DNA from 3 places in the Proteus sp. MB838 genome. Region 1 is predicted to be linked to each of the others. Evidence: predicted binding sites of a transcription regulator. Region 1 holds the regulator's gene; each other region holds the start of a gene.

Region 1 (8,304 bases):
AAATTATGGGGATACGTCATCGTACTTTACCCATTGAAGGTGTGCAATTTCATCCTGAAAGTATTCTGAGTGAACAAGGGCATGAGTTATTAAATAATTTTCTTAAATATTAATTGGATAATGAAAATTTAGCGTCATTATCCACTTTTATATCAAACCTTATTTGATTTTTTATTCATATTTAGTGATTATATTTTCATTGTATAGCTAAATGTCGGTCAGGTGGGGTAATGATAAATCAACGTATTAATAGGGCAACTTACGATCAGGTAATGTTGCCAATTTATTCACCAGCAGATTTTATTCCTGTTAAAGGGCAAGGTAGCCGTGTTTGGGATCAACAGGGAAAATCCTATATTGATTTTGCTGGTGGTATTGCTGTTCTAGCGCTTGGGCATGCGCATCCACTATTGAATAAAGCACTGCAAGAGCAAAGTGAGAAGCTTTGGCATGTAAGTAATGTGTTTACTAATGAGCCAGCATTATGTTTAGCTCAGAAATTAATCCAACATACTTTTGCTGAGCGTGTCTTTTTTGCCAATTCTGGGGCAGAAGCGAATGAAGCCGCACTTAAATTAGCACGACATTACGCTATTACCCGTCATAATCCTTATAAAACGAAGATAATTGCCTTCCACCACGCCTTTCATGGTAGAACATTTTTTACAGTCTCTGTTGGGGGACAACCTAAATATGCGGATGGTTTTGGTCCTAAACCTGCGGATATTATACATGTCCCTTTTAACTCTCTTGATGCTGTAAAAGCCGTGATTGACTCTCATACTTGTGCCGTAATACTGGAGCCTATCCAAGGTGAGGGCGGAGTGACACCGGCGACAGCGGAGTTTATGCATGGCTTACGTACACTATGTGATAAGCATCAAGCGCTATTAATTCTTGATGAAGTACAAACGGGTATGGGGCGAACCGGCAAACTATTTGCTTATATGCACTATGATATACAGCCCGATATTATTACCAGTGCCAAAGCATTAGGTAGTGGTTTTCCTCTCAGTGCGATGTTAACCACCGAGGATATCGCTTCGGTAATGGGGGTAGGAACACATGGTACGACTTATGGGGGGAACCCATTAGCCTGTGCAGTAGGCAATGCTGCTTTTGATTTAATCAACACTCAGGCGGTATTAGAAGGTGTCAGTGAGCGTCATCGTTGGATAGTGGATGAATTGCAGGCGATAAACCAAACTTATGCTGTGTTTTCTCAAATTCGTGGACAAGGCTTATTAATTGGCGCGCAGTTAGCACCACTGTATGCAGGTAAAGCAAAAGAGTTACTTGCACTGGCCTCTAAGCATGGCTTAATGATGTTAAATGCCGGGGCTGATGTAATACGCTTTACGCCAGCGTTGATTATTACCCTCGAAGAGTTACAAGAGGGCATGAATGCGTTACGAAAAGCGCTTGATGAGTTTGTAAAAGCAGAGTGAATTCAAATGTAAAACCCCATCATTGCGATGGGGCTTCATACAAAATAATCACTGTCCATCAGTTAAATGGGCTGTTTTCAATGCAACTTAACGAGTACCGTAAACAACGATAGTTTTACCGTGTGCTGAAATGAGGTTTTGATCTTCCAGCATTTTTAAAATACGGCCTACAGTTTCACGTGAACAACCTACAATTTGACCGATTTCCTGACGTGTAATTTTAATTTGCATGCCATCAGGATGCGTCATTGCATCAGGTTGTTTAGCTAAATTTAATAAAGTTTGTGCAATACGACCTGTTACATCAAGGAAAGCAAGGTTACCTACTTTTTCTGATGTGGTTTGTAATCTATTCGCCATTTGAGCGGAAAGGCGCATCAGAATGTCAGGATTGACCTGAATTAATTGGCGGAATTTTTTATAGGAAATTTCTGCTACTTCACAGGCTGTTTTTGCTCTAACCCATGCACTACGTTCTTGATCTTCTTCAAATAATCCAAGTTCACCGATGAAGTCACCTTGGTTTAGGTAGGAAAGGATCATCTCTTTTCCTTCTTCATCTTTAATAAGAACAGCCACGGAACCTTTAACAATATAATAAAGTGTTTCCGCTTTTTCACCTTGGTGGATCAGCGTGCTCTTGGATGGATATTTGTGAATATGGCAGTGTGACAAAAACCATTTAAGAGTCGGGTCTGTTTGCGGCTTGCCGAGAACCATTCGCGTTATCCTCTGTACGTTAATGCAGCCTTTCAAAACGGATTGACACCCTTTTGATACAGCGTGCTTAAAATCCTATCTTTACCGATTAACTTCCTGAGAATTCGGAAAGTTAATAAGGAATAGATTATAATAAATGAGAAAATAATGCATTGATCTTAACCACTATCATCAAGCAGATATTGTTTTTAACACAGTTAACGCATTAAGTCTCGTTTTACGCAGTCAGCATAATAAACCTATTTGCTAATTGCTAGTTGAATTATGAGAATGTACTCTTTTAGTCTTAGTTGTATTTAGGGGAAAAATAAAATGGAAGCACGTGTTAAATGGGTTGAAGATTTATCTTTTGTTGGCGAATCATCTTCCGGCCATCAAGTTATGATGGATGGTAATTCAGGTGATAAAGTGCCTAGTCCGATGGAAATGGTATTAATTGCTGCGGGTGGTTGTAGTGCTATTGATGTGGTGAGTATCTTACGTAAAGGTCGCCACCAAGTCATTGAATGTGAGGTAAAATTAACATCAAAGCGTCGTGAAGAGGCACCTCGTTTATTTACTGATATTAATTTACATTTCATTGTTTCCGGCAAAGCGTTGACAGATAAAATTGTTGAGCGAGCTGTACAATTATCAGCAGAAAAATATTGCTCTGTTTCTTTAATGTTAGGAAAAGCGGCCAATATTACGCACTCTTTTGAAATTAAAGATCCTGAATAAATTTGATATTTTAAAATAAATTTTAATATATAAAATAATATCCCTAAAATACGGGGATATTATTTTCGTCAAAAATAACATATCTATTTTAGCTAATTTTTTCACCATTCAATAATTTCTTCACCAGTGGTGCCATGATTAATTCCATCGCTAAGCCTAATTTCCCTCCTGGAACAACAATAGTATTGATAGTCGACATAAATGAACCATGCAACATTGCCAATAGATAAGGGAAATCGATATCGGTTAAGCCACGAAAGCGAATAACAATAAAACTTTCATCCAGTGTTGGAATAGCTTTAGCTGAGAAGGGATTAGAGGTATCCACCGTAGGAACGCGTTGGAAATTGATATGAGTACGAGAAAACTGTGGAATGATGTAACTGATATAATCATCCATCGAACGTACCACAGAATCTCTCACCGCTTCTTGAGAGTGCCCGCGCTCTGTGGTGTCTCTAATTAATTTTTGTATCCATTCAAGGTTAACAATAGGCACAACACCGACTAATAGGTCAACGTGTTGAGCGACATTATGTTGATCGGTAACGACTCCACCATGCAATCCCTCATAAAATAAAATATCTGTTTTTTCTGGCAATGCTTCCCAAGGTGTAAATGTCCCGGGTAATTGGTTATAAGGGGTTGCTTCATCATAAGAATGAAGATATTTGCGAAATTGCCCTTGCCCTGTTTGGCTATAGTGACTTAGGGTTGAACTTAATAAATTAAAGTCATTGGCTTCAGGGCCAAAATAGCTGATATGCCGTCCTTGCTCTTTCGCTTTTCTAATGGTCATATCCATTTCAGGGCGTGTATAACGGTGAAAACTATCCCCTTCAATAGAGGCTGCATGGGCGTTGAGTTGCTGAAATATTTTACGAAAAGCTTGGCTGGTTGTAGTAGTACCTGCACCACTTGAACCAGTAACAGCAATAATAGGGTGTTTGATTGACATATCATGTTCCTTTTCAAAATAAGGGCTATACCTTATTGTTAAATGTGATGTGATAGTGCCAACTTAGGTAAGATCAATCAGGGCGAAACTGTGCAGCTGGCATAATGTTGACGCTTTCATGAAGCTCAGACCACACTAACACGGCCTCACCCGAGACGAGTTGTTTTTTTACGTCGGCAACTTTTTGTTCAAGCGTTTTCTCTTGCATACCATAATCAGTCCCTTCTCGTAAAACGAAACTTTCAATCAAGTTATCTAGCGTTTCGGTTGATAGTTCTTGCCAAGGGATGATCATTTTACTTTCTCCAAATAGGTTGATAGCCAGTCGGGGATACGTTTTTCAAGCCACATTACAGGCTTAGAGAGTTTTCCACTAACAAAACCTACATGCCCACCAAATTCTGTTAATTGGTATTCAATATTTTTGGGTAATGTTGTGATATCAGGTATCACTTCTGTAGACATAAAGGGATCATCTTTGGCGTGAATGATAAGTGTATTTTTTTTGATCTGATTGAGTAAAGGGAGAGCGCTACATTGACGATAATAATCAAGGGCGTCTTTGAAACCGTGAATTTTTGCCGTGATCAGATCATCAAATTGACGTAACTTTTTAATGGATTTAATGGTTAATAGACTAATAGGTAACGATTGGGGATAGCGGATCAATTTGCGAGTTGCATTGCGTTTTAACCCTTTCAGTAAATACCATTGATAGAAGCGCGAAAATCCTCGCTCTATTTTGGTTGAGCAAGGTTCTAACATCAAAGGTGCTGACACTATAACAGCAGCATCTAATACCGCATTTTCACCACTTTCGGCAAGATAATAGGCCAGCATATTGCCTCCTAAAGAGTAACCTACCGCTGCGGTTGGTTGTTCGCCAAATTGCTCTTTTAACCAATTCAGAAAATAGCGGGCATCTTCTGTTTCACCAGAATGATAAATACGTTTTTGCCGATTGGGTTCGCCACTGCAGCCTCGAAAATGCATGACAACACCTAGCCATCCTCGCGCTTTCGCCGCGGCTAGCATGCCGTGAACATAAGGGCTATTAAAGTTACCTTCCAAACCATGAAAGATAACTAAACGGGGCTTATGTTGCGCTGTTTTGGGTTCTTCACTCCATGCTAAGTCGACAAAATCATTATCAGGCAAATTAAGCCGTTGCCAATAAGGCGTTAATAGCGGCGTTCTTCGCACTATTCGAGGCAAAAGTGTCTGTAAATGGGGATTCTTAGCCCAAGGTATTGGATCAAAATATTGAGACATAGTTCCGTTTATTAAAATGAATTAATGCTTGTTTGCTAAATAACATACTGCTATTTTCGGTGAAAATAAAACATCTGTCACATCTTTGAGCATTTCACTATGACAAATAGCCTAGTTGTTTCGTTGAGCGTTTTCCTTTTTATTGCAGCCATTACGCCCGGACCTAATAATTTACTATTAACCTCTTCGGGGGCTCATGTTGGTTTAAAACGCTCTTTAACGTTGATGGCAGGCATTATCGTCGGAATGCAATGTGTATTACTTAGCTCTGCGTTTGGTATTGCGACATTATTGATTATTTATCCTGCATTGCATATCGGTTTAAAGATTATTGGTAGCATTTATCTTTGTTGGTTAGCTTGGAAAACAGCAACCGCTTCTTATCAACGATTAGATATTTCAAGTAAAGTGCCCCAAACAGTGACGGCGTTTCAAGGTGGATTATTGCAATTTTTAAATCCAAAAGCTTGGATGATGGGGCTAGGCGCCGTAGGAAGTTTTAGTTTAGCCGGTGATGGTTATTTGGGATCGATTGGTGTGATTAGTGTTGTGATGTTGTTGGTTAATTTTATCGCTGGTATGGTATGGATTTTAGGTGGAACATTTATCAGTCGTTTTTTACAAAGCAGACGAGCATGGTTCTTATTTAATATTATAATGGGGATATTAACCGCCATGTGTATTCCATTGATTTGGATTGAATAAATATAGACTAAAATAAATGATTTAATTTCTTTTTATTGTTGTAAATAATATTTTTTTTAGTTTAGTTAGTCTCTTGTTTTGTTGTATTGCGTTTAATTAGCTAATTTAGCTATGTTGAGTCATTTTCTACGATTATTATTATACCCAAATATGTTATTTAATCACACATTACACATAATTATTTATTACCGTTGTTGATGATTATCTATTAATAATATTAAGTATGATTAAAGTGTTGTTTTGTGTATTTCTTGATTATTTTATCTTTAATTTTAATCGTAGCTGTGACAAGGAATTATTTATTCCGTTTGATTGACCATAGTTGTTGAGTGTTTATTGGTTGTTTATTTTTATTAACATTAATTTTATGATTATTTATCAATGGGATAAAATTTTATTATTATGCTATATATTGATATTTAATGGAGTTTTATCTGCAGTGATATTAAGGAATAAATTATTTCAAAAAACTAAAAAAATTTAAGCATTATTTATAATTTGTTTAAAAATAGATGTGCTTATACGTAAAATTTTAGATAAAATCATAAACAGAATTATTATAAAGGTATTGTTAATATTATTAACATTTTCTATTGAGTAGATGATGTTTTTTATTCACTTTACCATCAATAATTAATTATTTAATACAATTAAATTTGTTAATAATTAAATCATTATAAAAATAGTATAATTTAAGTGGATTATGTCATTATGCCTACATTAACGAAGATAGCGTGGATAAAACCAGGGATGGCGACAAATCAACGTAAAATAGCGGATTATATTTTAGAACACCCTGAAAAAATCGTGACTTTATCATCACAGCAATTAGCCGAAATTATGGGAGTCAGCCAATCAGCAATAGTGAAATTTAGTCAAAAGATAGGATTTAAAGGATTTCCTTCTTTAAAGCTGGCTATCAGTGAAGATTTAGGCCGAAAAAATGCTAATTCAGAAAAAAATTCCAGCATATTACATAACCAAATAGATTCAGAGGATAGCCTGGTTGTTATTGCGCAGAAATTAGCACAAGAAAAAAATAATTTAATTCGGGATACCACACGTCAAATTAATTATCACCAGTTTGAACAAGTGATCCAACAGATTGATGACGCCTCTCGGGTACAAATTATAGGTATTGGTGGATCAGGTTTAGTTGCCAGAGATTTAAGTTATAAATTACAGAAAATAGGTATTACGACTTTAATTGAAACTGATCACCATGTACAAATTTCTGTTGCTCAGATGTTAAGCCCTCGGGATTTACAAATTGTGATCTCTTACAGTGGCAAAAGAAAAGATATGCTGGTCGCTGCATCTGTGGCTAAAAAACAAGGTGCTAAAATTATAGCGATCACAGGAGAAAAACATTCACCACTAGGTCTGATGGCCGATTATATATTAGAAACTATTGCTGATGAAGGTGAGTGGCGTAGTGCTGCTATTTCTTCTCGCACTGCACAAAACACCATTACCGATCTTATCTTTATGGCATTATTAAAGAAGCGTGATGAAAATGCGAAGGCTTTAGTATTAAGCTCTCAAGCACTAATTAATAGTCTGGATGATTAATTTATTTGAACTGATTCAAATTTTTAATATTTAAAAGTTAATATTTACACTTATTTCTAAAGTTATTCTCTTTGTAGCCGAAACGTTAGTTATTTAGCACGTGTTTTTTTATTGAGATATCTCATTTCAATGACGAGGAGAGTAACTAATGCGTAACAATCAACCGGTGACACAGCGAGAATATCCGGTAGCTGAAAACGCAACACTGATGTCAACAACCGATGTTAATGGCAATATTATTTATGCTAATGAGGATTTTGTTGAAGTCAGTGGTTTTTCAGCACAAGAGTTAATGGGGCAACCCCATAATATTGTCAGACATCCAGATATTCCTGCTGATGTATTTAGAGACATGTGGAAAACATTAAAACAGGGGGAGGTTTGGACGGGAATAGTTAAAAATAGGCGCAAAAATGGCGATCATTATTGGGTAAGGGCTAATGTCACCCCTATTATTCGTCAAGGTAAAATTCAAAGTTTTATGTCAGTGAGGACGGCGGCAAAAAAAGAAGAAGTAGAACAAGCCGCAGCACTGTATGCCGCTTTTAACCAAGGTAAATATCCCTCTCACACTTTTTCTAAGGGGGCTTTCATTTATAAGGGCTGGAAAAGTTGGCGCTCATGGAAACAAACACTCTCACTAAAGCAGCGTGTACGCTTACTTCTTTTATTACCATTTCCTTTTATATTATTAAGTGTTTGGTTTGCTGGTTTAAATGGTTGGGGTTTATTCATTCATACCGCTATCTTACTTTCACTATTGATAGCCAATGAGCGAATTTTTTATTTTCAAATAGTGAAGCCGATTATGATCCTTAATAAACATGCTAATCGGGTGGCTACAGGTGATGAACACAACGTTGATTATCTTGATCGTATTGATGAAATTGGTATGACTCAACGTTCTGT
Region 2 (8,304 bases), on a different contig from region 1:
CTTTAACAGTGAAGTATTAGCCATTCAGTCAGTAAAAAAAGGTGAGCAAATTGGTTATGGTAGCCGATATACCGCACAACGTGATATGAGAATTGCTGTTGTCGCTTGTGGTTATGCTGATGGTTATCCAAGGCATGCCCCAGATGGTACTCCCGTTATCGTTAAAGGACATAAAACACAATTAGTTGGGCGTATTTCAATGGATATGCTTACTATTGATGTAACCGATTTGCCGGATGTTGAACATGGAAGCCCTGTTGAGTTATGGGGAAATCAATTACCGGTTGATGAAGTTGCACTGGCTTGTGGCACTATTGGTTATGAATTACTGTGCGCTATTGCACCGCGAGTGGCGGTTGAAGTGACGATAAATGTAGCAAACTCTACTTTTTCTGATCTAAATGAAAGTTGTTAATAATCACTAAACTAGAATAAGCTTAAACTTATTTTGATTTGGTGATCCTATGAGTAACGGCATTACATTGCGTGTGAAAGGAAAGGTTCAAGGTGTTGGCTTTCGCCCTTTTGTTTGGCAATTAGCACATCATTTTGGTTTATTAGGGCAGGTGAGTAATGATAGCTTAGGAGTATTGATCCACTTAACGTTATCACCGCAAAATCAACACTTTATTAATGCATTAACGGCTCAATGTCCTCCTCTTGCACGCATTGAACGTATTGAACAAACACCTTATCAATGGGAGCAACTCCCCACGGACTTTACTATTGTAAAAAGTGGTGGCGGAGAAATGGATACACAAGTTGTACCTGATGCAGCGACTTGTCAGGCTTGTATTGATGAGTTGTTTGATCCACAAAATCGTCGTTATCACTACCCTTTTATAAACTGCACCCATTGCGGCCCCCGTTTTACTATTATAAAAAAAATGCCTTACGACAGGCCTTTTACCTCTATGTCTGCGTTTCCATTTTGTCCGATTTGCCAACATGAATATCAAGATCCCGCAGATAGACGTTTTCATGCACAACCTAATGCCTGTCCTGTCTGTGGACCTCATATTTGGTTGGCAGATCATCAAGGGCAACAACTTGCAATAAAAGAGCGGGCATTAACGCAAGCTTGTCAGGCGCTATTAGCGGGAAAAATTGTTGCTGTAAAAGGCATTGGTGGCTTTCATTTAGTCTGTGACGCACGCAATAGTGAAAGCGTTGCGCGTTTAAGAGCGCGTAAACATCGTCCAGCCAAACCACTTGCGGTGATGTTAACCGGGATTGAGCAGCTCCAAAAACCGGACGATAATGCCGAGTTTTACTCAAAAGTGATAGAAACATTAACCAGTACCGCAGCACCTATCGTACTTATTCCTAAAGAAATCGCCCCTATTTCATTAAGTGAACTGATTGCACCTGGATTAACAGAAGTGGGTGTTATGTTACCAGCTAATCCTTTACAACATCTTCTCGCACATGAAACGCAAATTCCATTAGTCATGACCTCTGGTAATGCGACGGGACACACTCCTGCATTAACCAATGAAGAGGCGTTAAATCAGCTTGGTGATATTGCAGAATTATTTCTAATGCATAATAGGGAGATTATACAAAGAGCGGACGATTCATTAGTGCGTATTGAAGATGATCAGTGTGTAATGATCCGCCGTTCACGGGGTTATGTACCAGATGCTATCGCATTGCCAACCACTTTTGATGCACAACCTGCAATTTTGGCTTTAGGAGGGGATCTGAAAAATGTGTTTTGTCTCTTAAAAGAGCACCAAGCTATTATGGGGCCGCATTTAGGTGATTTAGATGATTTAAGTGTGAGGCAACAATTACTGAAATCACTCACGCTGTTTCAACAGATCTATCGTTTTACGCCCAAAGCGATTGCCATTGATGCTCATCCTAATTATATCAGCCATCAAATAGGTAAACAGCTAGCTGAACAGCAACATATTCCTGTTATAGAAGTTCCCCATCACCATGCACATATTGTCTCTTGTTTAGCAGAGCATGGACATACACAGCAACAAGGCGCAGTAATTGGTATAGCCCTTGATGGTTTAGGGTATGGACAAGATGGCTCTTTATGGGGAGGCGAGTGTTTGCTGGTGGATTATAAAAAATCCCAACGTATTGGCGGGCTACCTGCGGTTGCTATGCCGGGAGGAAATTTAGCTTCAATACAGCCTTGGCGAAATTGGTTCGCACATTTAGCTACTTTTACAAAAGATTGGCAAGGTAGTGTTATCACCCAAGCAATTCCGCTCACTGAGTTACAGATTTTGAGTAAGGCAGTGGCTCGTGGTTTAAATTCACCGCTAGCATCATCTTGTGGACGATTATTTGACGCAGTTGCTTGCTCTTTGGGATTATCACCTAAACAAATAAGCTGGGAAGGCGAAGCGGCATGCTACTTACAAAGTGCTGCGTTACAGTGTCACGTAGATCGGTATGCTGATATCATCAAGCAATATGGACATTTAATGCCTGTAAAAGATAAGCATGTTGATTTGTCCATTTTCTGGTCACAATGGGAAAGCATCACATTGAATACCAGTGAGAAGGCTTGGTTATTTCACTATTTATTAGCCGAAAGTTTGGGTGATATTGCTCTGCAAGCTGCGCAAGAACATCAGATTGATACTATTGTTTTAACAGGAGGGGTATTCAATAATATCTTACTTAAGGATCTGTTTAAGCAAAAATTAAACAATAAAAAGGTATTAACCCCTATGATATTGCCATCTGGTGATGGTGGAATTGCATTAGGACAAGCACTTATTGCCAGTCATTTTATGTAAAAAATAAAATGATTGTAATCTATTAGCTAACTTTTAGTGCACCATAACAACAGTCGTTTTTTGGTCACTGTTTTATCAAAGACAATATGGAAAATCATCGTGAGTAAAAAGAAAATTGTTATTTCTTTAGCCATAATCGCTGGATTGAGTACACCGACAGCCTTCGCGGGAGAATGGTCAATAGGGGGTTCTGTATTATCACAAGTAACACCTTATAAGGGTGCTAAATCTAAAGACTATTTATTACCTGTACCTTTGGTTAATTATCAATCTGAAAATTTCTATTTTGCGACATTAGCCGCAGGATATTATTTATGGAATTCACCGAAAGATCAGCTGTCTGTCGATGTTCACTATTACCCACAAGCATTTAAACCAAGTGACTCTGATGATGAGCAGATGAAAAAACTTAATCGTCGCCGTGATACCGTCATGGGTGGATTTACCTATAAACATCATGAGTCATGGGGAAGTTTACGAGGAATTATTTCTGGTGATCTTTTAGGTAAAAGTAATGGCATTATTGCTGATGCTGCTTACCTTTATCCTTTTGAATTAGGCAATTGGTCACTTCAACCGGGAATTGGTGCTGTTTGGGAAAATAAAAAGCAGAATCGTTACGCATATGGGATTAGTCAGGGAGAATCTCAGCGTAGTGGTTTAGCAGAATATCGACCAAATGATAGCTGGAGACCTTATGTGGAAATCTCAGCTAACTATAAGTTTGCTGAAAACTGGGATTTCTTCGCGATGGGACGAGTGGATCGCTTACCCAGCGAAGTTAAAGATAGCCCGATGGTAAATAAATCGGTAACGGCTATTTTATGGACAGGTGTCACTTATACTTTCTAACGGTAAAACGGTAAAACGGTAAAACGGTAAAACGGTAAAACGGTAAGTTAAGTTGCTTTCGATAACTAAAAGCTTCGAATTTGTTCGAAGCTTTTTTGTTCGACAAAGTAGAGTGGCAAACTATTTTTCAGCAATATTTTTGCGTACGCGTATTACAGCAGATAAACGTCCAGGATGAACATTATCCGGTTTAAGTGGACGATGAATACGAGCTGTTTCAACACATGCCATTTTACGGTAACCACCTGAGCTCATATCTTTCATTGAACTGGCGAGTTCTGCACCCGGATTCCAACAAACGACATCACTGTGATGATAATGGTGAACCTCAATAGTACGATCCCAACCATCATCATGAATAAGATTAAAATCTTCAGGTTCAGTATAAAGTCTGTCAGTACGGCCGTTAAAGCGTAGGGCTGTTTCGTCGGTATAAACTTCTTTATCCGCCACTGTGTCAATATAGTGACCACCAAGGCCTGTAATGGAAACTTTATCGATATCACTGACATTAAAATAGGAGTGTAGCGCCGCAGTGGCTTCATAGTCACCGTATGACTCTAATTCAATTTCACAGGTATCACCTAATTTAAATCGAGCAATAACAGTAAATTCATGAGGCCAATACTTTTGAGTTTGTGCACTTTCTTTGAGTGTCATGGTGATAAGCACTCCGTCTTCTTGTTCAGAATGAGCACTAAATTCCCAAGGTAAGATACGTGCAAATCCATGGCTTGGGGTTCCCGCTGAGGCAAACCAAGGCCAACAAATAGGGATACCACCACGAATAGCAACACCGGGAGTAAATAAGGCATCTTCACTGAGCCACAAAACGGGATGCGTTTGTGCGGGTTGCCATGCGATAAGATGGGCTCCTTGAAGACTAATAGCCGCACGTACTTTGGGGTGAGAGATCACCAGAATAGGGAGTTCACCTAATTGGCGTCGACTTAAGTAAGGTGATATTTGTTCAATAACCGGCAAAGAAAAAATTTTCTCATTCATTATTTTATAACCTTATGTCGCGGACTATTTGAATACAATAAACTGCCGAGTAAAAAAATAAAAGAGCCACCGAAAGGGTGGCTCTAAAATCAATCTTGGCTTTCTAAACTCTAATTATTTAGAGATATGAGAAATCAGATCTAGAACTTTGTTTGAATAACCAACTTCGTTATCGTACCAAGAAACTAATTTAACAAAGTTGTCATTCAGCGCGATACCTGCTTTAGCATCGAATACTGAAGTTAATACTTCACCGTTGAAGTCAGTTGAAACAACTGCATCTTCAGTGTAACCCAGAACGCCTTTCAGTTCGCCTTCGGCAGCTTCTTTGATTGCTTCACAGATTTGAGCATAAGTTGCTGGTTTTTCCAGACGTGCAGTTAAGTCAACAACAGAAACGTTAGGAGTAGGAACACGGAAAGACATACCAGTCAGTTTGCCGTTCAGTTCAGGAATAACTTTACCTACTGCTTTAGCAGCACCAGTTGATGAAGGGATGATGTTTTGAGAAGCACCACGACCACCACGCCAGTCTTTCATTGAAGGACCATCAACAGTACGTTGAGTTGCAGTTGTTGCGTGAACAGTTGTCATCAGACCTTCAACGATACCGAATTTGTCGTTGATAACTTTTGCTAAAGGCGCTAAGCAGTTAGTTGTACAAGATGCGTTAGAAACGATATCTTGACCTGCATATGATTTGTGGTTTACACCCATAACGAACATAGGTGTGCTGTCTTTTGAAGGACCAGTCAGAACAACTTTTTTCGCACCAGCTTGGATGTGTTTACGTGCAGTTTCGTCAGTTAAGAACAGACCAGTTGCTTCAGCAACAACATCAACACCAATTTCGTTCCATTTCAGGTTTGCTGGATCTCTTTCTGATGTTACGCGGATGGTTTTACCATTAACAACGAGGTGGCCATCTTTTACTTCAACAGTACCGTTGAAACGACCATGAGTTGAATCGTATTTCAGCATGTATGCCATGTATTCTGCGTCTAACAGATCGTTAATACCTACGATTTCGATATCTGAACGTTCTTGTGCAGCACGGAAAACGATGCGGCCGATACGACCAAAACCATTAATACCTACTTTGATAGTCATATGTATTCCACCAGCTTTATTAGTGAATTAAAAAGTTGCTTCTAAAGTTACCAAAACCGCGCCAGTCGTCAAGCGGAATCGTGTCAATAATTGCAAAAAATCAATTAAAAAAACACTTTTTGCTTAAGGATTGGTCGTTTTAGATAAATATTACGCTGTGTATTATCGGGATCATTGCCGATAAATGAAGTTACCTTTGCTCCGTTATGTGAAATGTATCACATTTCAAAAACTAAAGATTACTCTCATTGATTTTAGACTATATTTTCCAGATTTGTTGTTAAATCTTTGTTATTATTTGCTGTTGTTTTAAAAAACATTTTTGTCAGTGTGAGGTGTTTATGAGCAATAATGAAAAAAAAGTGCATATTTCAAGTGATAACAATCACATTGATTTATCAAACCTCAATGAAATGCAGCATTATGTGACGCAACAGCGGGGTACTGAACCGCCGTTTAGTGGTAAATTATTACATAATAGAGAAACAGGTATTTATCATTGCTTATGTTGTTCTGCGCCTTTGTTTTATTCGGAAACTAAATTTGATGCAGGATGTGGCTGGCCAAGTTTTTATCAACCTGTAAGTGATGATGCAATTCTTTATCTTGATGATTTTTCGCATAATATGAAAAGAACAGAGATCCGCTGTCATCAATGTGGTGCTCATTTAGGGCATGTATTTAATGATGGCCCAGCACCGACAGGACAACGTTATTGTGTTAATTCTGCCTCTTTGGCATTTAGCAATACAGAAACAGGTGAAGTGCAAAAGGGCTAAACAGTTACTATTAACAATAAATTAACAAATAAAAAAACGATTCAGCTTTTGCGTGGTAATTTGATATATGGAGCAATCAATGGAAGTTAATGATTTAATTTCAATGGTCACACCTGAGATTTATCAACGTCTTTCTACCGCAGTTGAGCTAGGTAAATGGCCAGACGGCGTTGCACTCACGGCAGAGCAAAAAGAGCATTGCATGCAAATTGTTCTCTTATGGCAAGCACAGAATAACCATAATCCGGAACATATGACTGTTGGCACAAACGGACAAATTACGATGAAAAGCAAACAAGAGCTAAAAGCGCAATTTCAAGCTGAACGTTTAGCCACATTAACACCAATGGATGATGATTAAGACGTTTTTAAATTTAAATAATGAAAGTTAGCGTAACGGTGGTGATTTATTAGTTTATTATTTGGATAAATCACCACTTTTTAGTTCTACTATTCATACAAGTAGAGAATGATAATTGCTAATCATGTTGTTTATATTATTTGTCACTTTTAAGCATTGTTACTGAATCAACTAAAACTGCCCCACGTTGTTGCATTTGATTAAATGCGAGTTGGCTATCATCTGGTTGAATATTGACACCTCGACAACCATCCATAACCACTGATACTTGATAACCCAATTGTAATGCATCTAACACGGTAAATTTAACGCAATAATCAGTTGCTATCCCTAAAATGGTGAGATGCTCGATCTGCATGCTTTGTAAAAGAGTATGTAATCCTGTTTGATATTCATGGTCATTATCAAAAAAAGCACTATAACTATCGATAAGTCGATTTTGACCTTTATAAATAATATGACTAATTAAATCATCCCTTAATAAGGGATGAAAATCAGCGCCATGACTATTTTGTACACAATGCACTGGCCACCAAACTTGTGGACGGCCATTTAATTGGCCAATTTCGCCAACAACAGTACCTGAATTTTTTGCAAAGCTGAGATGATCTGCGGGATGCCAATCTTTACTCGCAATAATAGGACGCTGATGGCGTTGAAAATAATCAATAAGTCGATTTGCCGTATCTATGACGGTATCACTTTCCTTAACAGCCAATGCGCCACCGGTACAGAAATCATTTTGTAGATCAACTAATAATAACGCTAAATTTTTCACAGGAGTTACCTTTGATTAGACCTAGTCGTCATCGTTTAATGTCATTTCACCACGGAGGTTTTGTTGCATTAAACGGCAGATCTCAGTATAGCTATATTGCTGACTAAGTAGATAGTGGAGTTTAGTTAACGCTGCTTCAAAAGTCATATCATAACCACTGATCACCCCAACATCGGCAAGTGCTTGTCCTGTTGCATAGCCTCCCATATTGACACGACCAGAAATACATTGTGTTAGGTTAACAACGACAATACCGCGCTCAGTTGCTTCGCGTAGCGTTGATAACAAGGCAGGATGAGAAGGAGCATTACCCACACCATAAGATCGCAAAATAAGTGCCTTAACGGGTTGCATTAAGATATTTTTCACCACCTCATCAGAAAGCCCTGGATATATTGTCACCACACCAATTGGTTGAGGGGTAATATGATGAGCAATAAACTCACCTTTTGGCTTAGGTAATGGGTTTATTTTAAACGTTTTAATATTAATGCCTGCTTCTAATAAAGGCGCACTATTAGGAGAAGCAAAAGCATTGAAGCCATCTGCATGTGCTTTTATCGCACGATTACCACGATACAGAGTATTGTTGAAAAACAGTGCAACTTCATTAATCGGATGATGTGCAGCAATATAGAGAGCATTTAATAGGTT
Region 3 (8,304 bases), on a different contig from region 1:
ACTCATAAGAGATATTGATGAATATCAAATACAGCTTAATCAATTCAGCCAATACAACTTAATAGTCAACATATTACTACCAAAGTAGTATTTTATTCGTCGTTTGTTGCGATTAATTATTCCTCAACCATAATTAATTCAAAAGGCTTATAACGAGGTGTTATATATAAGTGTAATAAAAACTTTGCGAAATGCGCTTATTTTGCCTAAGTTAATTTCCAAAAGTAATAACTAATAAGTTATTGACATAATAACGAAAGCGAGACTATTTCAGGGAGCGTCCAATGAAAGTGAAAACCAAATTATTATCATTACTTGTGATGGGTGCTCTCAGTGCCCCTGTATTGGCAGCAACACCCGCCAATACATTGATTGTAGTACAAGGCCTTGATGATATTGTTAGCCTTGATCCTGCCGAAAGTAACGAATTATCAAGTATTCAGACCGTACCAAGTTTATATCAACGTATTGTTCAGCCTAACCGTGACAATCCAGAAATTAACGAGCCAATTTTAGTCGAGAGTTGGCAGGCTCACCCTGAACAAAAATCTATCGTCTTTAAAATTAAACAGGATGCAAAATTTGCCTCCGGTAATAGCGTACGCCCAGAAGATATTATCTTCTCTTACCAGCGTGCAGTGACGATGAATAAATCCCCTGCTTTTATTTTAAATGTGCTAGGTTGGAAAGCAGATAATATTAATACCCTATTGAAAAAAGTCAGTGATAAAGAGATTGAAGTACGTTGGACAGCAGATGTTAGCCCTGATGTGGTACTTAACATCCTTTCTACACCAATCGCTTCTATTGTTGATGAGAAATTGATTGCCGCACATATTAAAAATAATGACTTTGGTAATAATTGGCTAAAAATGAATTCGGCTGGTAGTGGTGCTTATAAAATGCGTGCCTACAAACCTCGCCAAGCCATTGTGTTAGAAGCTAACCCTCTTTCACCGACCGGTGCTCCTAAGATAGCCAATATTATTATCAAAAATGTGCCCGATCCCGCTTCACGTCGTCTGTTAATTGAAAAAGGCGATGCGGATATTGCCCGTGACTTAGGTACAGACCAAACTGCAGCATTAGCAGGTAAACCGGGCATTCAAATTTTAAATATCCCTTCTGCTGAGCAAGTCTATATGGCGTTTAATACCGGTAGCGGAAATCCGCTTCTTAGCAATCCGGCATTTTGGCAAGCAGCGCGCTATTTGGTCGATTATAAAGGGATCACCAATGACTTAATGCGTGGGCAATATTTTATTCACCAAAGTTTCTTACCGGTGGGATTACCGGGGGCATTAGAAGATAATCCATTTAGTTTTGATCCGCAAAAAGCGAAAGATATCTTAGCAAAAGCAGGAATTACTCATGCACGTTTTACTCTCGATGTAGAAAACAAAGTTCCTTACATCACCGTTGCACAATCTATTCAAGCAAGCTTTGCACAAGCGGGTGTACAGGTTGATCTGTTACCTGCTGCCGGTAGTCAAGTTTATAGCCGAGTGAGAGCAAGGCAGCACCAAGCGGCGATCCGTTTTTGGATCCCCGACTATTTTGATGCTCACTCCAATGCTAGCGCTTTTGCCTATAATGACGGGCAATCAAATACCGTGGCTTGGTTAAATAATTGGAATATTCCTGAGTTAAGTAAACAAACACTCGTCGCCCTTAATGAAGCGGATAAGGCTAAACGTCAGTCCCTTTATACTGAAATGCAAAAAGAGCTACAACGCAGTTCACCTTACGTGTTTATCGACCAAGGCAAAAATCAGATTGTATTACGGGATAACGTGAAAGGTTATGCTCAAGGTCTAAATGCCGATATGGTCTATTACGACAAAGTCACTAAGTGATCATTTTCCTGCCGCCACTCACAATCATGTTATTGTGAGTGGTCTATTTTTTGCGATTTCAAGGCTGTTGCCGTATGAATACACTCACGATATCCACTCGCCTAAAAAGCCAGTTGTTTACCTTGGTTCAAGGTATATTGACATTGGCGCTAACACTTTTAGGGTTACTGGTTATTACTTTTACGCTTTCTGCGTTTTCCCCTGTGGATCCTGTTTTACAAATTGTTGGTGATCACGCCAGTATTGAAACTTATAATCAAGTAAAACATGAGTTAGGGTTAGATTTACCCATCTACATGCAATTTTTCCACTATGTAGAAGCACTATTGCAAGGAAATTTAGGTACGGCGACGTCAACGGGTCAACCGGTATTTGATGATTTAATCGCCACCTTTCCAGCCACTTTAGAATTAGCCACTGTCGCCTTAGTCATTGGCGCTAGTTTGGGGGTTTTATTTGGTGTGTTATGTGCGCGTTTTGTTGGCACCCCCTTTGATTTTATCTTACGCTTTTTAACGCTATTAGGTAGCTCAGTCCCTATTTTCTGGTTAGGTTTAATACTACTCCTTATTTTTTATGCCACATTGCAATGGACAGCAGGCCCAGGACGTTTGGATGATATTTATCAATTTACCATTGAGCCTGTAACCGGCTTTGCCTTGATTGACACTCTACTGGCAGGTGATAAAGATGCCTTTCTAAACGCTCTATCACATCTCATATTACCGGTTTCTCTGCTAGCCTATTTTGCGCTGGCATCTATTACCCGTTTAACACGCTCTGCCTGTTTAAATGAGATGAATAAAGAGTATGTCACTCTCGCCAGAGCAAAAGGGATTGGCGAATTACGTCTCTTATTTACCCATGTATTACCTAATATTCGCGGTGTGTTGATGACCATTATCGCCTTGTCTTATACAGGGATGTTAGAAGGTGCCGTATTAACAGAAACAGTATTTTCTTGGCCGGGGATTGGTCGTTATCTCACAACGGCTCTCTTTGCGGGTGATACCACCGCAATTATGGGGGGCACACTTGTTATTGGTCTATGTTTTGTGCTGATTAATAATATGACAGATATCGTTATTCGTTTGACTGATCCGAGGTTACGCTAATGTCACTCTCCTTTTTAACAAAAATAGCGCGTTCACCTTCAGCGTTTATCGGTCTGTCATTGCTGCTCCTTCTGCTACTAATTGCCATTTTTGCCCCTTGGTTAGCGCCTTATGATCCGAATTGGCAACACGCTGCACAACGCTTATTAGCCCCTAATGCCGCACACTGGTTAGGTACTGATAGTTATGGTCGCGATATTCTTTCACGCTTAATTTATGGTACACGCCCAATGTTAGGTTTGGTGGGCCTTGTTGCCTTGATAACACTACCATTAGGGCTATTTATTGGCATTTTATCCGGTTATTACGGCGGTTGGACAGAGCGGATTTTAATGCGTTTTACCGACATCATTATGTCTATGCCCTCCTTAATTTTAGCCTTTGCCTTTGTCGCCATGTTAGGGCCGGGATTACTTAACGGTGCATTAGCCCTTGCACTTACAGCATGGCCGGCTTATGCCCGCCAAGCCCGTAGTGAAATTCAACACTTACGTAATAGTGATTACCTTGCAGCCGCTGAAATGATGGGAATTAACGGTATTAGACTATTATGGGGGCACATTCTTCCTTTATGTTTACCGTCTGCCATTGTACGTTTAGCCCTTAATTTAGCGGTGATCATTCTTGCTGCAGCAGGTTTAGGTTTCCTTGGGCTAGGTGCTCGCCCTCCCATGGCGGAATGGGGAGCAATGATTGCCGAAGGGATGCCCGTTATTTTTGATCAGTGGTGGGTGGCAGCTATTCCGGGTACGGCAATTTTAATCAGTAGCCTTGCTTTTAACTTATTGGGTGATGGATTACGCGATGTATTAGGAGAAAGCCATGAATAAAGCCCCTTTAATCGAAGTCGATAATCTGTGTATTGATTTTCCACGTGCTAGAGTGGTGAATAATGTCTCTTTTCAGCTAGGACAAGAGCGGTTAGCGCTGGTGGGTGAATCTGGTTCAGGAAAATCGATGACGGCACGCTCATTAATGGGCTTAGTGCGTAAGCCGGGCAAAGTTTCTGCTGATAAATTGCATTTTATGGGGGACGATCTCCTCGCTTATTCTCCTAAGCAATGGAACCAGTTACGAGGAAAAACAATATCAATGGTATTACAAGATCCTCGTTATGCATTAAACCCAGTGAAAACCATTTATCAGCAAGTAGAAGAAACGGTAAAACTCCATCAAAAATTATCCCATAAAGATCGACATGCATTAATTACTGAAACTTTGCTTTCCGTGGGATTACCGGAACAGAGTATTTCTCGCTACCCCGGTGAATTATCGGGCGGTATGGGACAACGCGCGATGATCGCTATTGCGCTGATTAATAACCCAACGGTATTGATTGCAGATGAGCCAACTTCCGCACTAGATGCACAGCTACGACATCAAATATTAGAACTTATCATTACCCAATGCGCACAACGAGATATGGCTTTGTTGTTAATTAGCCATGATCTACCTTTAGTGGCTGAATATTGTGATCGTGTTATGGTCATGTATCAAGGAGAGCAAGTGGATGAGCTTGAGGCAAAAGCATTATCTCAAGCCACACATCCATACACCCGCACCTTATGGACCTGTCGCCCTAATGCGAGTACCTATGGCACACAATTACCGGTATTAGATAGAACACTGAATTTTAAAGGTACACCTTATGCTAATTGATATTCATCATTTACGCGTTCAATTTGAACAAAATAGACAGATTAAGCAGGTGGTAAAAGGTGTCAATCTACAAGTTAAACAAGGCGAAACCTTTAGTTTAATTGGTCGTTCTGGTTGCGGTAAATCAACTGTATTACGGGTTATAGCCGGATTATTACATCATTGGCAAGGGGATATTAAGTTGTTAGGGCAAGCAATCAAGCCACAGCAACGCTTTCAAGGTAAGTTACGCCGTAACATACAGATGGTGTTTCAAGATCCCTATGCTTCATTACACCCTCAACATCGGATAGAACGAGCATTTATTGAGCCGTTAAAAATTCATCATATTGCTTATGATAAAACAACAATAACCTCAGCGTTAGAGCAAGTCGGTTTAGAAGGCGATATTGCTTATCGTTATCCACATCAACTATCAGGTGGACAACGTCAACGTGTGGCTATAGCCAGAGCATTACTGTTGCAACCACAGTTGTTATTGTTAGATGAGCCAACCTCTGCACTGGATATGTCGGTACAAGCAGAAATTTTAAATCTGCTTAATACCTTAAAAAAACAACATAACATGACTTACCTTTTGGTCAGCCATGATGCAGATGTTATTGCACATATGTCGGATAGCGCAGCGCTAATGGAAGAGGGTCAATTGACTTGCTATTATGATAGAAAAGCGCTTTCTCAAGGGCTTCATCGTCTTGATTAATTAAAAATAGCCACAAAAAAGATAACAAAGAGAGAAATGATAAGAGCAGTATTAAATATCAATACTGCTCTATTGGTAATATTACACTGTGCTTATACTAATAATCCCGGAAAAATAGAACGTAACCCGGTGACAATAAATTCAATACCTAACGACATCAACAATAACCCCATAATACGCGTAACAACGTTGATACCGGTTTGACCTAAGTATTTAACTAATAAAGTGGCACTACGAAACAGTAACCAGCAACAAAAAGCAAAAAAGATACTGGTCGCAGCAAGACCTAAGAAATTAGTCACCCCTTCCCAGCGTGAACTCCAAACAATACAGGAGCTAATTGCGCCAGGACCTGCCATCAATGGCAATGCTAAAGGCACCACCGCAACACTGCTACGTACTGCTGATTCATTTTTTTCTTGGTTATTTTGTTTATCTTCTCCTAAGCGCCCATTTATCATGGTCATTGCGATTGTCACTATCAGCATCCCCCCAGCGATACGAAATGAGTCAATAGAGATGCCAAAAATACTCAGTATCGAATCACCTATTAATAGGGAAATAACCAAAATAATCGCAACGGAGCCATTGGCAATTAAGTTTGTTTTATTACGTCCTGCATCCGTTTGATAACTCGTCATACTGATAAATACAGGCAAGATCCCTATCGGGTTTACAATAGCAAAAAGACCGACAAAAAATTTAATATAACCGGATAAATCCAGCAGTGCCCCCATGAAAAGCCCCTTCTTGGCTAATAAACATGCGAATTATGCTCTAAAAGATAGAGTAACTCCAAAAAATGCGCGTTACTTTAAATCAATAAACCAGTTAATTCTATTACTTAACATTATTTTGGCTAAATTTTTCGCTAGTAAACAACCATAACTCTAGTGATTTAATTTTATATCCTAGAGAGTCTTACAACAAAAAAATAGTCCATTTATTTTTGTAATTAATTATCATTACCATTTAAACACTTGCTGAAAGGTGTCAGCTTGCTATTATTGTGATGTAGATCACTTTAATTAATTAGAAAAATGATAAGCTGTCATCATTCAGAAAAAGGAGATCTTTTTAAAATATATTTGTATTTGTTATTGTTTTTTCTTAGCTTTTTAAGCAAATTAGAGCTTCTAATAATAATGACTTAAATAAGTATAGAAATTTTGATTTGAGCTATTCTTATTTAGTGATGATTTTACCGGCTAATTTGCTTAAAAAGTTTAACATTTTATCAGGAGTCTCTTTATGTCTGTAACTAACGTTACTGAACTCAATGATCTGGTTGCTCGTGTAAAAAAAGCTCAGCTTGAATTTGCTAACTTTTCTCAAGAAAAAGTTGATGCAATTTTTCGTGCTGCTGCATTAGCTGCCGCTGACGCCCGTATTCCTCTTGCAAAATTAGCTGTTGAAGAGTCTGGCATGGGTATCGTTGAAGATAAAGTGATCAAAAACCACTTTGCTTCAGAATATATCTACAATGCGTATAAGGACGAAAAAACCTGCGGTATTTTGTCTGAAGATTTAACCTACGGTACTATCACTATTGCTGAACCTATCGGTATTATCTGTGGTATCGTGCCAACCACTAACCCTACTTCTACCGCTATTTTTAAAGCATTAATCAGCTTAAAAACACGCAACGGTATTATTTTCTCTCCACATCCACGGGCGAAATTAGCCACAAACCGTGCGGCTGAAATTGTGTTAAACGCTGCAATCGCCGCGGGTGCACCAAAAGATATTATCGACTGGATCGATGAACCTTCAGTGGCATTATCCAATGCATTAATGCACCATGATGATATTAACCTGATCTTAGCAACAGGTGGCCCAGGAATGGTAAAAGCCGCTTACAGTTCAGGTAAACCTGCTATCGGTGTTGGTGCGGGTAATACTCCTGTTGTTATTGATGACTCAGCAGACATTAAACGTGCAGTTGCTTCTATTTTGATGTCAAAAACCTTTGATAATGGGGTTATTTGTGCTTCAGAGCAATCTGTTATCGTCGTAGACAGTATCTATAAACAAGTTCGTGAACGTTTCGCCACTCACGGCGGCTACATGTTAACCGGTAAAGAGTTAAAAGCTGTTCAAGATATTATCTTAAAAGATGGTAACTTGAATGCGGCCATCGTTGGTCAACCGGCAGTGAAAATCGCAGAAATGGCCGGTATTGAAGTGCCTGTTAACACTAAGATTTTAATTGGTGAAGTTAAAGAAACTACTGATGCAGAACCTTTTGCTCACGAAAAACTATCTCCTCTGTTAGCAATGTACCATGCACAAAACTTTGAAGATGCGGTACATAAAGCAGAAAAATTAGTTGAAATGGGCGGTATTGGTCATACTTCTTGTTTATATACCGATCAAGACAACTGTCCTGAACATGTTGCCTACTTTGGCGACAAAATGAAAACTTCCCGTATTTTAATCAATACACCGGCATCACAAGGGGGTATTGGTGACTTATACAACTTTAAACTCGCTCCTTCTCTCACTTTAGGCTGTGGCTCATGGGGTGGTAACTCCATTTCTGAGAACGTAGGGCCAAAACACCTTATCAACACTAAAACCGTGGCGAAAAGAGCAGAAAATATGTTGTGGCACAAACTTCCTAAATCAATTTATTTCCGCCGTGGTTGCTTACCTATTGCACTGGAAGAGATTGCAACTGATGGTAAAAAACGCGCATTTATCGTTACAGACAGTTTCTTATTCAACAACGGTTACGTTGATGAAGTGACCAATGTACTGAAAAAATTTGGTGTTGAAACGGAAGTTTTCTTTGAAGTTGAAGCAGATCCAACATTAAGTGTCGTACGCAAAGGTGCAGAGCAGATGAACAGCTTTAAACCTGATGTGATCATCGCATTAGGTGGCGGTTCACCAATGGATGCGGCTAAGATTATGTGGGTAATGTATGAACACCCAGAAACACACTTCGAAGAATTAGCATTACGCTTTA

What was found. The regulator CRP, encoded in region 1, controls carbon source genes, mostly activating them, when cyclic AMP is high. The targets are predictions, from matches to a motif close to ATGTGANNNNNNTCACAT.
Region 2: the regulator CRP is predicted to act here: its motif matches at 5,939-5,956, upstream of msrB (peptide-methionine (R)-S-oxide reductase MsrB).
Region 3: the regulator CRP is predicted to act here: its motif matches at 6,341-6,358, upstream of adhE (bifunctional acetaldehyde-CoA/alcohol dehydrogenase).

The regions. Positions count from the first base shown of each region.
Region 1 is NZ_BAABMO010000024.1:20,699-29,002, reverse strand. Features, by position in the region: gene ACYUCW_RS11640 (aminodeoxychorismate synthase component II) at 1-113, shown strand, start outside; gene ACYUCW_RS11635 (aspartate aminotransferase family protein) at 231-1,448, shown strand; gene crp (cAMP-activated global transcriptional regulator CRP) at 1,536-2,168, opposite strand; gene ACYUCW_RS11625 (OsmC family protein) at 2,481-2,888, shown strand; gene ACYUCW_RS11620 (phosphoribulokinase) at 2,977-3,846, opposite strand; gene ACYUCW_RS11615 (YheU family protein) at 3,920-4,141, opposite strand; gene ACYUCW_RS11610 (hydrolase) at 4,138-5,118, opposite strand; gene ACYUCW_RS11605 (LysE family translocator) at 5,218-5,823, shown strand; gene ACYUCW_RS11600 (SIS domain-containing protein) at 6,535-7,395, shown strand; gene ACYUCW_RS11595 (methyl-accepting chemotaxis protein) at 7,544-8,304, shown strand, end outside.
Region 2 is NZ_BAABMO010000008.1:48,974-57,277, forward strand. Features, by position in the region: gene alr (alanine racemase) at 1-415, shown strand, start outside; gene hypF (carbamoyltransferase HypF) at 465-2,765, shown strand; gene ACYUCW_RS05380 (MipA/OmpV family protein) at 2,865-3,617, shown strand; gene ACYUCW_RS05385 (D-hexose-6-phosphate mutarotase) at 3,738-4,622, opposite strand; gene gapA (glyceraldehyde-3-phosphate dehydrogenase) at 4,737-5,732, opposite strand; gene msrB (peptide-methionine (R)-S-oxide reductase MsrB) at 6,074-6,511, shown strand; gene ACYUCW_RS05400 (YeaC family protein) at 6,591-6,872, shown strand; gene pncA (bifunctional nicotinamidase/pyrazinamidase) at 7,009-7,650, opposite strand; gene ansA (asparaginase) at 7,672-8,304, opposite strand, start outside.
Region 3 is NZ_BAABMO010000008.1:75,190-83,493, reverse strand. Features, by position in the region: gene ACYUCW_RS05515 (ABC transporter substrate-binding protein) at 291-1,856, shown strand; gene ACYUCW_RS05510 (ABC transporter permease) at 1,931-2,971, shown strand; gene ACYUCW_RS05505 (ABC transporter permease) at 2,971-3,801, shown strand; gene ACYUCW_RS05500 (ABC transporter ATP-binding protein) at 3,794-4,630, shown strand; gene ACYUCW_RS05495 (ABC transporter ATP-binding protein) at 4,620-5,333, shown strand; gene ACYUCW_RS05490 (YchE family NAAT transporter) at 5,426-6,070, opposite strand; gene adhE (bifunctional acetaldehyde-CoA/alcohol dehydrogenase) at 6,585-8,304, shown strand, end outside.